Regions from separate parts of the Secundilactobacillus muriivasis genome, predicted to be linked through region 1. Evidence: predicted binding sites of a transcription regulator. Region 1 holds the regulator's gene; the other holds the start of a gene.
What was found. Region 1 encodes HrcA, which represses chaperone genes, less so after heat shock. Its sites were predicted from a motif close to TTAGCACTCNNNNNNNNNGAGTGCTAA; they were not measured.
Positions count from the first base shown of each region.

Region 2: the regulator HrcA is predicted to act here: its motif matches at 6,167-6,193, upstream of groES (co-chaperone GroES).

Region 1 is NZ_BAABMI010000035.1:51,498-59,596, forward strand. Features, by position in the region: gene dnaK (molecular chaperone DnaK) at 1-763, opposite strand, end outside; gene grpE (nucleotide exchange factor GrpE) at 810-1,445, opposite strand; gene hrcA (heat-inducible transcriptional repressor HrcA) at 1,462-2,505, opposite strand; gene ribF (riboflavin biosynthesis protein RibF) at 2,612-3,577, opposite strand; gene truB (tRNA pseudouridine(55) synthase TruB) at 3,595-4,494, opposite strand; gene rbfA (30S ribosome-binding factor RbfA) at 4,605-4,964, opposite strand; gene infB (translation initiation factor IF-2) at 4,999-7,437, opposite strand; gene ACYVR3_RS09510 (L7Ae/L30e/S12e/Gadd45 family ribosomal protein) at 7,442-7,759, opposite strand; gene rnpM (RNase P modulator RnpM) at 7,746-8,048, opposite strand; gene nusA (transcription termination factor NusA) at 8,063-8,099, opposite strand, start outside.
Region 2 is NZ_BAABMI010000009.1:25,172-33,270, reverse strand. Features, by position in the region: gene ACYVR3_RS02235 (LrgB family protein) at 1-716, shown strand, start outside; gene ACYVR3_RS02230 (APC family permease) at 1,711-3,546, opposite strand; gene groL (chaperonin GroEL) at 4,165-5,787, opposite strand; gene groES (co-chaperone GroES) at 5,847-6,131, opposite strand; gene ACYVR3_RS02215 (redox-sensing transcriptional repressor Rex) at 6,379-7,017, opposite strand; gene ACYVR3_RS02210 (ABC-F family ATP-binding cassette domain-containing protein) at 7,557-8,099, shown strand, end outside.

The DNA of each region.
Region 1 (8,099 bases):
TGATTTGGGCTTCGGTAACCCCTGACAAGTCCTTCTTGGCCTTTTCAGCAGCTTCCTTCAACCGTTGCATCGCCATCTTGTCCTTTGACAAGTCGATGCCGTTAGCTGACTTAAATTGATCGATCAACCAGTTCATGATGGTCTTATCAAAGTCATCCCCACCAAGGTGCGTATCACCGTTGGTTGAGAGCACTTCGAAGACGCCGTCGCCTAAGTCAAGAACGGAAACGTCAAAGGTCCCACCACCAAGGTCATAAACCAAGATCTTTTCGTCAGAATCTTGCTTGTCCAAGCCGTATGCTAATGATGAAGCAGTTGGTTCGTTGATGATCCGCTTAACGTCCAAACCAGCAATCTTACCGGCATCCTTAGTCGCTTGACGTTGAGCGTCATCAAAGTAAGCTGGCACGGTGATAACCGCTTGGGTGACTTCGTCGCCAATGTAATCTTCAGCGAAACCTTTGATGTACTGTAAGATCATTGCTGAGATTTGTTGTGGCGTGTAATCCTTGCCTTCAATGTTAACCTTGTAACCGGCTTCGCCCATGTGACTCTTAATTGAAGAAACCGTGTTCGGGTTCGTGATTGCTTGACGCTTAGCAACTTCACCAACTGATGGTTTGCCATCTTTAAATGCAACAACTGATGGCGTTGTCCGACCACCTTCTGGGTTTGGAATGATTTTAGGTTCGCTACCTTCAAGAACAGCTACTGCAGAGTTCGTCGTCCCTAAGTCAATACCGATAATCTTATTACTTGCCATGTATGATTTACCTTCTTCTTAGAATTTATGCTTTTTTGATTGGTTGCTACTGGGCAACAACGACCATTGCTGGCCGCAATACCCGATCCTTAAACTGATAACCCTTTTGCAAGACCTGTGCAACGTGGTCTTGTTGGTCATCGTTTTCGGCCGGAACAGTTTGAACAGCTTGGTGGAAGTTCGGATCGAACTTCTCGCCTTCAGCCTTGATCTCACTGACACCGTTGCGGGTGAGGGCTTCGGTCAAATGCTGTTGCACCATCTCGATCCCCTTCTTGAGGGATTCGCCCTGTTCACCTTCAACGGAGATTGCCATTGCGCGTTCAAGGTTATCAAGGACTGGCAAAATATCATGAGCTAATTGTTGCCCATCATACTTTGATAACGCCGCTTGATCCTTCTTGTTACGCGCCTGGATGTTCTTGATCTCAGCTTCTGCTCGCAAGTACTGATCTGAAGTTTTGTCTAACTGTTGCTTCAAATCAGCTACTTGAGTTAACGCTGCTTGAAGCGCATCATCAGCCGGTTTAGTGGCATCGGTCGTCGAATCTGACGCCGTTGCTTGTGCTGAAGGATCCGCTTGAGTTGCATCAGCTTTTGCAGTTGATTCAGCTTCAGTTGCGGCTGAATCACTGGCCTTTGCTGCTTCTTTCGACTGTTTGTTTGCTTCGTCTTGAGCCACACATAACACCCCTTTACTACTGATCAAAATATCGATAATAATCAATTAACCGCTTCGCAAGTTCCTGTCGAAAGGCCCCTACTAACCCGATCATTCGTGAGTACGGCATCCGGGTCGGTCCAAGCAGGGCGATAACACCCTTACCATGCGGGCCAACCTCGTAGGTTGCAGTAATTAAACTGTAATCCTTCAAGATGTCGTTTGTGATCTCATTGCCGATCTTCACTTGAATGTGATCCGACGGCTGACCCAGCACACTGGCCATGTCATCCGTTCGATCCATCAACGTATACAGCGATTTGAGTTCATCAACGTCGCTACTATCCGAAAAGTTCAATAGATTCAACCGTCCGCCAACGTAGAAACGCTCCTGCGCGGCTTTGGTAAGGACGTTGCCAAAAATCTTCAAGAAGCCATCTGGACTTTGAAGATACTGAACGACCTGCAACGGAATCTTCGTTTGAAGATCCTGTAGCACTTCGTTCAGTGGCTTGCCCACCAGTTGATCATTAATGAGCCGAACCACCGACTCCAACTGCTCTCCGGTAACATCCGGCGTAATGTTGAACGTCTGTGACTCAACGTCGCCGTTATCCGTCACCAGCACTGCCATCACTTGGCGTTGTCCCAGCGGCACTAACCGAAATCCGCTTAAGCGGCTCTCCTTTAGTTCTGGTTTCAACGTAAAGGCTGTATAGGAAGTCAGGTTGGACAAAATCTTAGCCGATGTTTCAATGATCTCATCAATTTTGAGGAACTGGCCGTCTAACGATGACTTGATTAAATCAATATCGTTAGACTTGATTGGATCTGGTTGAACTAAATGATCGACATAGTAACGATACCCCTTCACTGAAGGGATCCGACCAGAAGAAGAGTGCGTCTTGGTAATCAAACCGAGTTCTTCCAATGCCGCCATTTCATTCCGGACGGTCGCCGAACTCACGCGCATTGGGAGTTGACTAGCTAGGGCCTTAGACCCTACCGGTACCCCGCTACTCGTGTAGTCGCGGACAATCGCCTTTAAAATCATCTTCTGTCTATCCGTTAACGTGATCATCACCTCTTTTTTAGCACTCATGTTATCCAAGTGCTAAGACACATATATAATGTATCAAAGTCGGTTTTTTAAGTCAAGTATTCCGCCGCAATTTTTAGCAATTAAATTAATCGAGTGCTAATTTGTCGTTTTTATGGGCGTCAAAATACCGTTGTGTTGCCATCGCATCCTGCTTAAGTTGCGCAATTAAGTCCTCAACTGATTCAAATTTAACTTCGCCACGTAGCTTATACAACCACTCAACATCCACGACTTCACCATAAATGGCTTCATGAAAATTAAGCAGATTAGCCTCCACCGTCACGGGACGGCCTTCACCAAACGTTACGTTGTGGCCAACCGAGGTCATCGCCAAATGCCACTTATCACCAATTTTTAGCCGGGTAACGTACACGCCGATACCTGGCAACCAATAATGCGGTTCCTGACTCACATTGGCCGTTGGGAACCCTAATGTCCGCCCACGGGCCTCACCATGCATCACGGTGCCACTAGTCCGGTACCGGTACCCCAATAACTCATTAACCGTTTGAATGTCACCGTCGTCCAAATTCCGACGAATGCGAGTTGAACTGATCTTTTTATCCTGATCCTCAGCCTTACCCACGGTTTCGATTTCAAACCGGCCCTGAGCAAATTCTGCTAACCGGTCCATCGTGGCAACATCCTTCGGCCCATAAGTGTGGTCGAACCCAGCCACAACAACTTCTGGGTGGAATTTAACCAAATACTGGTCAACGAATTCCTGTGGTTTTAAAGCCGCAAACTGGCTAGTAAAGCTGACCTGATAGACGATTTCAACGCCTAACTGTTCAAACAACGCCATTTTACGCGTGTTTACCGTTAAATAGCGGTTACTCGTTGCCGTCATCGGTTGATATACGAGCGCTGGATGGTGGTCGTACGTTAACACAGCTAACGCGATGCCCCGTTCCTGCGCAATGGCTCTCGCCCGGTTAATCACGGCTTGATGCCCCCGGTGAACGCCGTCAAAGAAGCCCATGGCCAACACGACTGGTTGGTCCAAGGGTTGGTCCGGCGCCATCGGATGGTGAATCTGAATGACTTGCATAATCTCGTCCCAACTTTCTACTTTGTACTAAACATTTTGAGTGGTTTGTATTTATGATCCACTAACTTATACAAACACTTGGTTTGATTCTGATAACGTAACGCAATGATTGGCGCATCCAAGCCCACTTCGTCTTGCAATAGCCAGACACCATGCTGGACAACTTCCCAAACCTCATCGGTCAACTCAACCTGCGGATAATCGGGGAGTGCGCGATCCAGCGGATACAAAAAGCTAAAATCATCGTTAGCATACATTTCCCGAACTTGGTCTAGAGAAAAGGCTTCCTCGAGGGTAAAGCCCCCGCTTTCGTGGCGCGTTAGTGACGACATTACTGCAGGCACCCCGAGTTGCTCCCCAACTTCGACTGCCAAGGTCCGTACGTAAGTCCCCTTCGAACAACTCACTTCAAAATCGACCGTCTGAGTTTGAGCAGCTGCATCGTAACGACTGGCCCCTAACCGCCGAAAATCGTTGATTTGAACAACCCGAACTGGTCGTTCAACTTCTTCACCGGCCAAGGCATACTGGTACAACTTCCGGCCATTAACCTTAACGGCCGAAAACATTGGCGGAATCTGCTTTAATTCGCCAACCATGCTCTGGAGCACCGCATCGATCTGATCATCCGTAAACGGCTCTTCGATAGCTTTTCGGGCCACTTCTGCACCTTCCAGATCTTCCGTTTCAGTGGCGTAGCCTAACGTCACACTCCCCCGATACACTTTTCGGTGCGTCATTAAATAATCAACGACTTTCGTGGCACTGCCAACACAGATCGGCAAGACCCCGTCAACGGTCGGATCCAGCGTCCCCGAGTGTCCAATTTTTTTCATGTGCAATAATTTGCGCAAGTGGTTCACACAGTCGTGACTTGAAAGTCCACGTTCTTTATATAGTGGGATAATGCCATCCATCATGACTAACCGCTCCATTCTGATTAAAGTCTCACGCTCAAGTATATCATAGCTTGAACACAAAAAGGCTGAGTCAAAACTTGCGTCTTGTCCTCAGCCCTGATGATTAATTAACGATCTGATTCTTGTTGATGTAACTTGTTCAACAACTCGTCAATGTGACTCCCGTATTTAACTGATTCGTCTCGTTCGAAGAATAGTTCAGGTGCCTTGTAAATGTTTAAACGCGACCCTAATTCACTTCGAATCAGGCCAGTTGCCTTAGTTAAGCCAGCTTCGGCCTTTTCACCATCCGAAGCGAGATCAGATAAGATACTGTAGTAAATCGTTGCCTGCTGAAGGTCACCAGTGACAGTGACCCCGGTAACTGTGATACCTTGAACTCGAGGATCACGAACCCGCTTCAATAAGATATCGTTAACTTCCCTTTGAATCTCTTGTTCCAGTCGTCCTACACGATAATGTGCCATGGTTTCACCACCTTCAGTTTAATAACCAACCGGCTTACTCGATTGGCACTTCTTTCATGACGTAGGCTTCGATCACGTCGCCTACCTTGATGTCGTTGTAGTTTTCGATTGTTAACCCAAGCTCATGGCCTTGCTTAACATCCTTAACGTCATCCTTGAACCGCTTCAAGCTACCGAGCTTACCTTCATAAATCACGACGCTATCGCGGATCAAACGAACGTCACTGTCGTTGGAAACGTGGCCTTCAATGACCATCCCACCGGCAATCGTCCCAATCTTAGATGCCTTGAAGATTTCACGAACTTCAACTTGACCGATCACTTCTTCTTCGTAAGTTGGTTCCAACTTACCCTTCATCGCGTGTTCGATTTCATCAATTGCGTTGTAAATGACCCGGTGCAACCGAATGTCGACTTGGTCTTGTTCGGCTTGCGCTTTAGCTTGTGGCGTTGGGCGAACGTTGAACCCGATGATGATGGCGTTACTTGCTTCGGCCAAGGTCACATCACTTTCGTTAATGGCCCCAACGGCAGTATGGATGATGTTCACCCGAACGCCTTCAACTTCGATCTTGTTCAAACTGTTAGCCAATGCTTCAACGGAACCTTGGACGTCAGCCTTGATAATAACTTCAACTTCCTTGATTTCGCCCTCTTTCATGGTATCAAAGAGGTTGTCCAGCGTAACGGTGTTCTTTGAGCGTCGTTCTTCCATTAAGGCGTTCTTAGCCCGTTCTTCACCAGCTGCCCGCGCCGTCTTTTCGTCGTCAAAGACCACGAACCGATCGCCGGCTTCTGGCACGTCACTTAACCCGGTAATTTCAACTGGGGTTGATGGCGTTGCGACCTTGATTTCTTTACCAAGTTCGTTTTCCATGGTCCGGACTTTCCCGAAGGTGTTCCCAACCACGATTGGATCCCCAACGTGCATCGTCCCTTGTTGGACTAACAAGGTTGCAACGGAACCCTTACCTTGATCCAACTTGGCTTCGATGACTGACCCAGCAGCGTTTTGTTGTGGGTTAGCCTTCAATTCCAACACTTCGGATTGAAGTAAGATCATGTCGAGCAGTTCATCGATGTTCTTGCCAAACTTCGCCGAAATCTGAACGAAGATGGTGTCGCCGCCCCAGTCTTCAGGAATCAAACCGTATTCGGTCAATTGTTCCATAACGTGGTTCGGGTTAGCCCCTGGTTTATCGATCTTGTTAACCGCAACGATGATTGGCGTTTCCGCCGCCTTCGCATGGTTAATGGCTTCGATAGTTTGTGGCATCACACCGTCATCGGCTGCGACAACTAAAATCGTAATATCGGTAATGTCAGCACCACGCGCCCGCATTTCGGTAAAGGCCGCGTGTCCTGGGGTATCCAAGAAGGTAATGGTCTTGCCTTCGTGCTTCAATTGGTAAGCCCCAATCGCTTGCGTGATCCCACCGGCTTCACCCGCAGTAATGTGTGAGTGACGTAAGTGGTCCAACAGTGTCGTCTTACCATGGTCAACGTGACCCATGATCGTCACAACTGGTGGCCGATCTTCAAGGTGATCCGTGTTGTTGGCTTCTTCTTCAAAGAACTTGTCGATATCTGAAACGTCAACTTCAACCTTTTCAGCTGCTTCGATGCCGTATTCAGAAGCCAAAATCTCAATCGTATCCTTGTCTAGTGATTGGTTTTGGTTAACCATCACACCAAGCATGAATAACTTCTTGACGATTTCAGCTGGTTCACGGTGCAAGATCTTCCCTAAGTCTTGGGCGTTCATCCCAACGGAGTAGTTCAAGACTTCTGGTAACGCCTTGTTCTTCCGTTCTGGGGCACCCTTTGGCTTGTTGGTTTCCTTGATCCGGGCGTTCTTCTTGTTGTACTTCTTGTTGTTATTGTTCCGACGCCGGTTATTGTTGTTGCGGTTGTTGCGGCCACCACCGTTACGACCGCCGCCATTGTTCAAACTGCCACCGAAACGACCTGACCCGTTTGAGCTTGAGCCGTTGTTGTTGCTGCGACTCCGGTTGTTGTTGCTCCCGTTGCTGTTTGAGTGGTTGCTTGATGATTGGCTCCGGTTTTGCCCGCCGTTTGAGCGTGCTTGACCGTTACCGTTGTTTGAGCGGTTGCCGTTGTTACTCGTTGAGTGGTTTTGAGAGTGGTTGCCTTGTGGCCGGCTGTTTTGTGACCGGTTGCCACCGTTACTACTCTGTGACCGATTACCGTTACTTGAATGGTTACTGCCATTACTTTGAGAACGGTTGTTACTACTTGAATGGTTGTTATTAGACGATTGTGAACGTCCCGTTGACTTTGCGCTCCCAGCACCTTTGTTGCCAAATGCTTCGCGTAATTGACGTTCTTCGTTATTTCCTAATGATGACATATGATTTTTCACATCAAACCCCTTTTCTTGGGCCTTATCGATAATCGTTTTACTCGACACGTTAAGTTCTTTAGCCAATTCGTAAATTCGCTTTTTGCCCATATCTTCACTCTCCTTCGGTATTGACTAGCTCCAGTAACTTTCTAGCAAACCCAGGATCTTTCACACCATACGCAGAACGGTTCATTCCCGTTGCTTGGCTCAGTTCATTTTTGGTAAATGATTCAATAAAGTCAACGTGGTAAAACGCTGCCTTATCACGTAACTTTTTGGCACTTGCTTGACCTGCGTCACTCGCCAGAATGACCGCCGCCACCTTTTGATTCCGAATTGCTTTGAGCACGAGGTTCTCACCGGTCTCTAATTGGTTGGCGCGTCTTGCTAACCCGAGTAGCTGTAAAAACGCTTCTTTAGGCGTTTTCATTGTTAAACAACTCGCGACGTGCTTGTTGGTGATCAACGTAGGCGACCAAGTCCTCGTAAAACTGCGGGTCAACCTTGGTTTCAAACACCTTGTCGAACGTCTTTTCTTTCTGAGCACGCTTAGCCGTCTCAACGTTTAGTGAGATGTAGGCGCCACGGCCAGACTTCTTACCAGTAGGATCAATCGACACGTTGTCTTCCTTGTCGCGAACGATCCGAACCAGTTCCTTCTTTGGCGCCATTTCACCAGTTACGATGTCCTTGCGCATTGGAATCTTTCGTTTTTTCATCGTCAAATTCCTCCTTAGGCTTCGGTTGAATCGTCCTCATCAGTCAAATCA
Region 2 (8,099 bases), on a different contig from region 1:
GGATTGCCTTCTTCGGTATTTTCCTCTCATTAGCCGTATTCTTAATTGGTCAATATTTATTCAAGATTTCAAATGGTTTCTTCCTTTTCCAACCCCTCTTCTTCGGGATGGTTTTAGGGATCTTTATTCTTTGGTTGATGGCTAAATGGTTCAACGTTACACCAACGTACTTCTACCAAGCAGCCTACAAACCAGGTGGGGACATCTTATTCTGGTTCTTGAACCCTGCCACTATTGCTTTTGCTATTCCACTATACCGTCGGAACGATATCGTTAAACGTTTCTGGCTTGAAATTGTGCTTTCATTAATCGTCGGGATGATTATTTCCCTCTTCGCCATCTACGGTGTTTCAAAGCTCTTCGGCTTGAACAACGTGATGATTTCTTCAATGATGACGCAAGCTGCTACGACTGCCATTGCGATGCCAGTTGCCGGTGCTATCGGTGGTAACACTGCCGTTACTGCCATGGCATGTATCTTGAACGCCGTTATCATTTACGCCTTGGCAACCTTCTTCATCAAGATCTTCCGTTTGAACGCTGATCCAATCGGTGCTGGTCTTGGTTTAGGGACTGCCGGACACGCCGTTGGTACTGCCAAAGCCGTTCAATTGGGTTCTATCCAAGGTTCTATGGCTTCCATCGCCGTTGTTATCGTGTCAATCGTTGTCGACCTTGTCGTTCCAACGTTCGCACGTTTGGTTGGTTTGGTTTAAATCGATCATTAATCAAAAGACTCGAAGCATTGTGCTTCGGGTCTTTTTTTGTGGTCTAATCCCCTACCTGCTGTCACTTGTGTCTAGCGTAAGCATTCTTCCGTTCAGTTACTGTCGATTCCGGTAAGCAGCTAGGTTCCTGCTGTGGGGCCGGTCTGAGCCAAAGAGCGGTCTCAAACCTCGAAGTTAAACCTCGCCAAAACCCATGCGAGTCTTAACTTCGTCCCCGATAATTGGCGGTTGTTGGAAGAGCATCAACAACCACCAATTATCGCGACACAGCATCCACCTAGCCGCTTACCGAAATCTTACGTTGGCGTAATTCGGCACTATTGTAGACCATCTCAAGTGCTTAGCTAGACACCTTGAGGCGATATCGCAATAACACTAACGTTGATTCGACAAACGCAAAATTGATCAGCAGTCACCGTTTCATAATCGAGATGAATAAGCATCGATATCTTCTTAATGTCAACGTGACGCACGACTGACAGATTTAGCATTGCACAATCGTTGATTTGTTGATGTTACTGAACATTGACCACTATCGTTTCTTACGATTGTTGAGTCAGCATTGAGCATTGCGGTTATGCAGTTTTGTCAACTTCAGATTATTGCAGTTAGCAATTAAGTTTCCGACAGCGCACTCTGTAGCGGGAGGCGGAGGCGCGCGAGGCTCAGCAGTGTCGGTATGACTTAAGCAGTCGTAGTCCGTGGGGTTCGGGCTGCGAGTGCTTTAGTCATACGCGGATCCGGAGAGATCCGGCATGGAAGTGGTTTCCTTCCATTCCTAGCTCGTAGGCCCGCCACTGCGTTCCAGCCTCGCATAGCGCCGGAGCCTTCCGCGGCATCTTCCCACTATAGGAAACCAGAATCACCTCACAAACTAAACACACTATCGCTGGACACAAACATCAGTTAAACAAACGTGAAAAACAAAAACCGGCTAAGACGCATATTTTTAGCGTCTTAGCCGGTTTAATATTTAAGTGCACTATTGTTTCAAGTGGTAGCTATAAGTCGAGACAATGATGTTTTCACGGGTATTTAACGCTGTCCGTAATCGCAAAGCCGTTTGGTTATGCAGAATGTTTTGCCATGGCCGTCGTGGAACGAATTGTGGCACCAAAACGGTAGTGGTAAAGTTTCGTTCTGCTGCTCGCTTGGCGATGACATCACAGAAGCGCAACGTTGGTGTAATGATTGATCGGTATGACGAGTGAATATCAACGAACCGGACGTCTGGGAACTCAGCCTTGAATTTCTGGGCTGTTTTATGTTCCTTACGTGGGTTCTCGTCAAACGATACGTGCATTGCAATCACGTAGTCCCCAACGGAACGGGCGTAATCGATTGCGCGCGCCGTCACCTGCGTCACGTTGCTGACAAGAACGATCACCGTTGCCCCATCATAGTGATGGTTGACCGATTGACTGTCCTCGCTCACCCGCAATTGATGAGCAACGTTCTTGTAGTGCAAGTGGATCCGGTAGAACAGGTAATACAGACCTGGCATGACGATCAAGTATGGCCAAACGTTCCCAAAGTGAAGCATAAATAGGAAGACGACCAACGCTAACGAGATAAAGGCCCCAATGAAGTTGATGAAGGCCTTGAGTGGCCATAATCCTTCACGTACGCGGAACCAGTGCCGAATCATCCCTGATTGCGACAGTGTGAACGGTACGAACACCCCAACCGCATACAGTGGAATCAGTAAGCTAGTTTGCCCGTGGAAGATAATGATCAAGACGATCGCACCAACGGCTAAGGAAATGATCCCGTTGGAATAACCTAATCGATCACCACGGTCCAGATAGGCGTGTGGCAGGAATTTATCCTTCGCCAGGTTATAAGCCAAAATTGGGAAGGCCGAAAACCCGGTGTTGGCAGCAACGGCCAAAATCAAAGCCGTTGAAAGTTGTAACAAGTAGTAAAGCATGCCGTGTCCGAAGACCGCAGTCCCGATTTGAGACAGAACCGTGTTATCGAATTTTGGCACAATGCCTAAGTAGTAACTCAGAAAAGTAACGCCACTCAGGAAGACGGCTAAGATACCAGCCATAATTGCCAAAGTTGCTGATGCGTTGTGACTCTTTGGTTTATGGAAGTTCGGCACAGCGTTACTGATGGCTTCCACCCCGGTTAATGAAGACGACCCAGATGAAAAGGCTCTGAAGAACAGCAACACGGTCATCCCTGTTACGGGCGCGCCAACCGGTGCCGACGCATGGTAAATCACTTGACCGGTGGCAATCTTAAACATCCCCCAGCCAATCATCGCAAGCATCATGACAATGAAGAAATACACTGGCAAGGTCAGGAATGACGCAGACTCGCGCATCCCTCGTAAATTCAGTGCCATAATAAACAACACAATGATGATCGAAATGCCGACTTGGTGATGGACTAACGCCGGAATCGCCGACGTAATCGCATCGGTCCCAGAAGTCACCGAAACGGCCACCGTCAACATGTAATCAACCAACAATGACCCACCAGCAACTAACCCCGCTGGTTGGCCCCAGTTGGTCGTTGCAACAACGTAGGCACCCCCACCTGAGGGGTACGCGTGAATAATTTGTTGATAGGACAACGTAATCGCAAACAACAGTACCAGCACTAACGCAACAACCCAAAGCTGATACATTAACGCTGCTGCGGAGAGCGTAATCAGGACCGTTGTAATTTGTTCAGTCCCATACGCAACGGATGATAGCGCATCAGACGACAACAAGGCTAACGCTTTAAACTTCGTTAGCGCCTGTCCGCCTTCATCCGTGGTCTTCAACGGTTTCCCTATTAACAACCGTTTCAAATAACGCCACATGTTCTTAACTCCTTTATCGACGAATAACAGCTACCAACTACGCTAAACCATAGCTGATAGCTCCTACTTCAAAATGGCTATTCTAAATAAATTTATGCCGAAAACTGGAATGCAAAATCAATAGGTATTGTACACCTTTCACTCTACAATTACTATCGGTTTTCAAAACTTTGTCCGTTAGTCGGATAATCTCGATTTTACCGTACGATTAAGTTGGCATCATCTATGTTAACGCTTGTGTCCAGCGTAAGTGTTGGGTGTGATTTGGGTGTTGGCTGTTTGTCGTCGCTTCGCTCGCCAAAGTCGCATGAAAATCGGCGCTCTCAGTCAACAAAATTCGGCGCCACTTAAACTGTTATTTTCAGGGTTCCTGAAGTTGTATGAACTTGTCAACCACGCGTTTTCTGGCCACCACGCCGAATGGTGCTGCGCGAGACTGAGAGCTGCATGTAGGGGCACTTCGATAAAACCGCCAGGCCCAGGCGCTTTCACCGAAGTGCCCCTACACACTGCTCTCAACCCGTCTCGCTCCGCACACTGTCGCTGGACACAAGCGTAAACAAAAAACCACCCCAACTTAATGAGGTGGTTCCTTAAATAATCATAAGTTAAGTCGGCTTACATCATACCGCCCATGCCTGGTGCGGCTGGGGCAGCTGGCGCAGCGTCATCTTTTGGTTCGTCAGCAACAACGGCTTCAGTCGTTAATAACAAGGCTGAAACAGAGGCAGCGTTTTGAAGTGCTGAACGCGTTACCTTGGTTGGGTCAACGATTCCGGCATCAACCATGTCAACGTATTCGTTAGTTGCGGCATTGTAACCCATGCCGGCTTCTAACGTCTTCAAGTGTTCCACAATAACTGAACCTTCAAGACCAGCGTTTTCAGCGATTTGACGAACAGGTTCTTCCAAAGCACGACGAACGATGGCAACACCGGTTGCTTCATCGCCCTCTGCTTCGACCTTATCCACGTCACCAATGACGTTGATCAAGGCAGTCCCACCACCAGCAACGAAGCCTTCTTCAACGGCTGCACGAGTAGCGTTCAAGGCATCTTCGATCCGGTATTTACGTTCCTTCAATTCGGTTTCAGTTGCGGCACCAACACGGATAACAGCAACCCCGCCGGCCATCTTAGCCAAACGTTCCTTTAGCTTGTCACGGTCGAATTCAGAAGTTGTGCCTTCGATTTGTGACTTGATTTCAGCAACCCGTTCTTCGATTTGTTCCTTAGAACCGGCACCTTCAACGATGGTCGTGTTGTCCTTGGTAACGTTAACCTTGTTAGCTTGACCAAGTTGTTCAAGGGTTGCGTCCTTCAAGTTCAAACCAAGGTCGTCGGTGATAACAGTCCCACCAGTTAAGACGGCAATATCTTGTAATTGCGCCTTACGACGGTCACCAAAGCCTGGGGCCTTAACAGCAACAACGTTGAACGTCCCACGCATCTTGTTCAAAACAAGGGTTGGTAAAGCTTCACCAGTAATGTCATCAGCGATGATCAAAAGTGAACGGCTTTGTTCAACAACACTTTGCAACAATGGCAAGATGTCTTGAATGTTGGCAATCTTCTTGTCAGTGATCAAAATGTAAGGGTTGTCGAGGTTGGCTTCCATCTTATCGTTATCGGTAACCATGTATTGTGACATGTAGCCGCGATCAAATTGCATCCCTTCAACAACGTCAAGACTCGTATCAACACCACGTGATTCTTCAATGGTGATGACCCCATCATTACCAACCTTTTCCATGGCGTCAGCGATCAATGAACCAACTTCTTGGTTAGCTGATGAAATGGAAGCGATTTGGGCGATATCGTCCTTAGTAGCAACCTTGTGGCTCATCTCGTGTAAAGCCTTAACAGCGGCTTCAGTGGCTTTTTCGATCCCGCGACGGATACCAACTGGGTTAGCACCGGCAGTAACGTTCTTCATGCCTTCGTTAACGATTGCTTGGGTCAAAACAGTGGCAGTCGTCGTCCCATCACCAGCGATATCGTTGGTCTTTGAAGCAACTTCGGCAACTAACTTAGCACCGAGGTTTTCAAAGTGATCAGACAATTCAATTGCCTTAGCAATCGTTACCCCATCGTTAGTAATGGTTGGGTTGCCGTATGATTGTTCCAAAACGACGTTACGACCCTTAGGACCAATGGTGGTCTTAACAGTGTCTGCTAATTTATCAACGCCACGTAACATTGCTGAACGCGCGTCTTCAGAAAACTTGAGTTCCTTAGCCATAATTTATCTTCACCTCATAAAATAGTTGTTAATTTAAGTTCAGCGTTTTAAATACTGGATTAGTCGACGACTGCGACAAGATCCTTTTCGTGAACGACCAAGTAAGTTGCGTCCGCGTACTTCACTTCAGTACCGGCGTATTTATCAAACAAGACGGTGTCGCCTTCTTTAACGATTGGCGCAACCTTTTCACCATTATCAAGCACGCGGCCTTCGCCAACGGCAATTACTTTAGCAGTTTGTGGCTTTTCTTGAGCATTGCTTGCAAGTACGATGCCGCCAACAGTCGTTTCTTCTTCTTCTTGTGCTTGTAAAATCACACGGTCTCCTAATGGTTTTAACACTTGAATCCCTCCAATAAATGTAAAGTTTAGCACTGTTAGCACTCACCTAACATAAGTGCTAATCACAAGTACTACTATAAAATTATTCGTTTTCAATTGCAAGTTATTTAACCAAGATATTCCCGAAAAATTCAGTTGTTTTTTAACTCACCCTTGAGAATCAACGCTATCATGGCCTTTTGAGCCGCTAAAAATGGCAACAAAAAAACTGACTAATTCCGGAAAATCCGTTATCAGTCAGTTCAGATTAAGCTTCTTCGTTATAGTGGTCTAAGAAGTAAATTAAAGTTTGTAATTCGTTGGTTAAATCAACGTTTTGAACCCGAACATTGGTTGGTACTGAAACCCGAATTGGGGTAAAGTTCAAGATACCGCGAACACCACCCGCAATTGCTTCATCGGTTGCATCCTGTGCAACCTCAGCGGGCACCGTTAAAATAACGATTTTGATTTGTTGATCGTTCAATTGTTGCCGCAATTCGTTCATTGGATAAATTGGCACACCACTCTTAACGGTGTTTGCCAAATCATCGCGAACATCAAATGCCGCGCTGATTCGCACGTTACTGTTTTGGTGGAAATTAAAGTTGAGCAACGCATTCCCTAAATTACCAACCCCGATTAAAGCTGCGTTAGTCAGCTTATCCTGATTTAAAATCTTCTTGAAAAATTTAAGTAAACTATCAACGTCGTAGCCATAACCCCGTTTACCGAGGGCTCCGAAGTAGGAAAAATCGCGCCGGATCGTTGCCGAATCTACCTTAACGGCTTCGGAAAGTTCGGTCGAGGAAACCCGGGTCTTATCAGCATCCCGTAAGATGTTGAGGTACCGGTAATAGATTGGTAGCCGTTTGGCCGTCGCTTTTGGAATCTTTGTTTCAGTCAAGTTAAATATCCTCCTTGTGAATTTTGGTAACTAAAAATGATCTCAACTTCAATAATAGCTAACCCATTAAATGATTACTGCTTGTGAAATTATCATCCGAGTCAATTGTAGCATAATCATGAAGTTTGTGAAATGATTTTCAATAAAAAACCGGCAACCTCCCCTTACCGACCATGGCAAAAGCGTGTTACTTCAATGATTTCACAAGGTTAATTTTTTATCAAGTTCCCATAGATTGCCTTTAATTCAGCCAATTTCATCCAGTCATTGACAATTGATTGGGGACGTTGTGAAAATAATTGGCCGTTTATATCATGTAATTGACGGTTATTTTTCTTAATTGACTATCAGAATAAAATGTTCGTGAAAGCGCATACTTTACCTAATGATGATTGCTACCCACTTATTGAATTAACCACCCGCTAATTGTTTGATCCACTAGGCCATTTCCCATCCGTTCGGCCAACTTAAGTAAAAACCATGCTATAATTAGAGGATATCCTATATTGTGATTCATTCGAAAGGCAGGCTGATTCAACATGTTATTACAAGTCCAACAAGTGACACGGCGATTCGGTGCCGATACCCTTTTTTCTAATGTCAGCATGGACGTGCCCGAACACGGCCGCGTTGCGCTTGTTGGTCGAAACGGTGCCGGTAAATCGACGCTCATTCGCATGATTACCGAAGGCGAAACCCCGGACGAAGGTCAAATTATTTCTAAACGGGGCATCACGATCGGTTACTTAGCCCAAGATACCGGGCTTGATTCCAACCGCACGATTTGGGAAGAAATGGCCAGCGTCTTCAAGGCCCTTCAGGAACAAGAGGCTAAGTTGCACGAGTTAGAAGAACAGATGAGTGATCCCGACGTCATCAATGACGCTGAGCAATTTGCCCAAATTTCCGCAACCTACGATCAACTACAAACGAACTTTAAAAACCAAAACGGCTACGGCTACCGAGCTGAGATTCGGGGGGTCCTGCACGGTTTCGAATTTGACGAACCCGACTACGACCGCTCCATTACTGAACTATCTGGTGGTCAAAAGACCCAGTTAGCACTCGCCAAGCTATTGCTT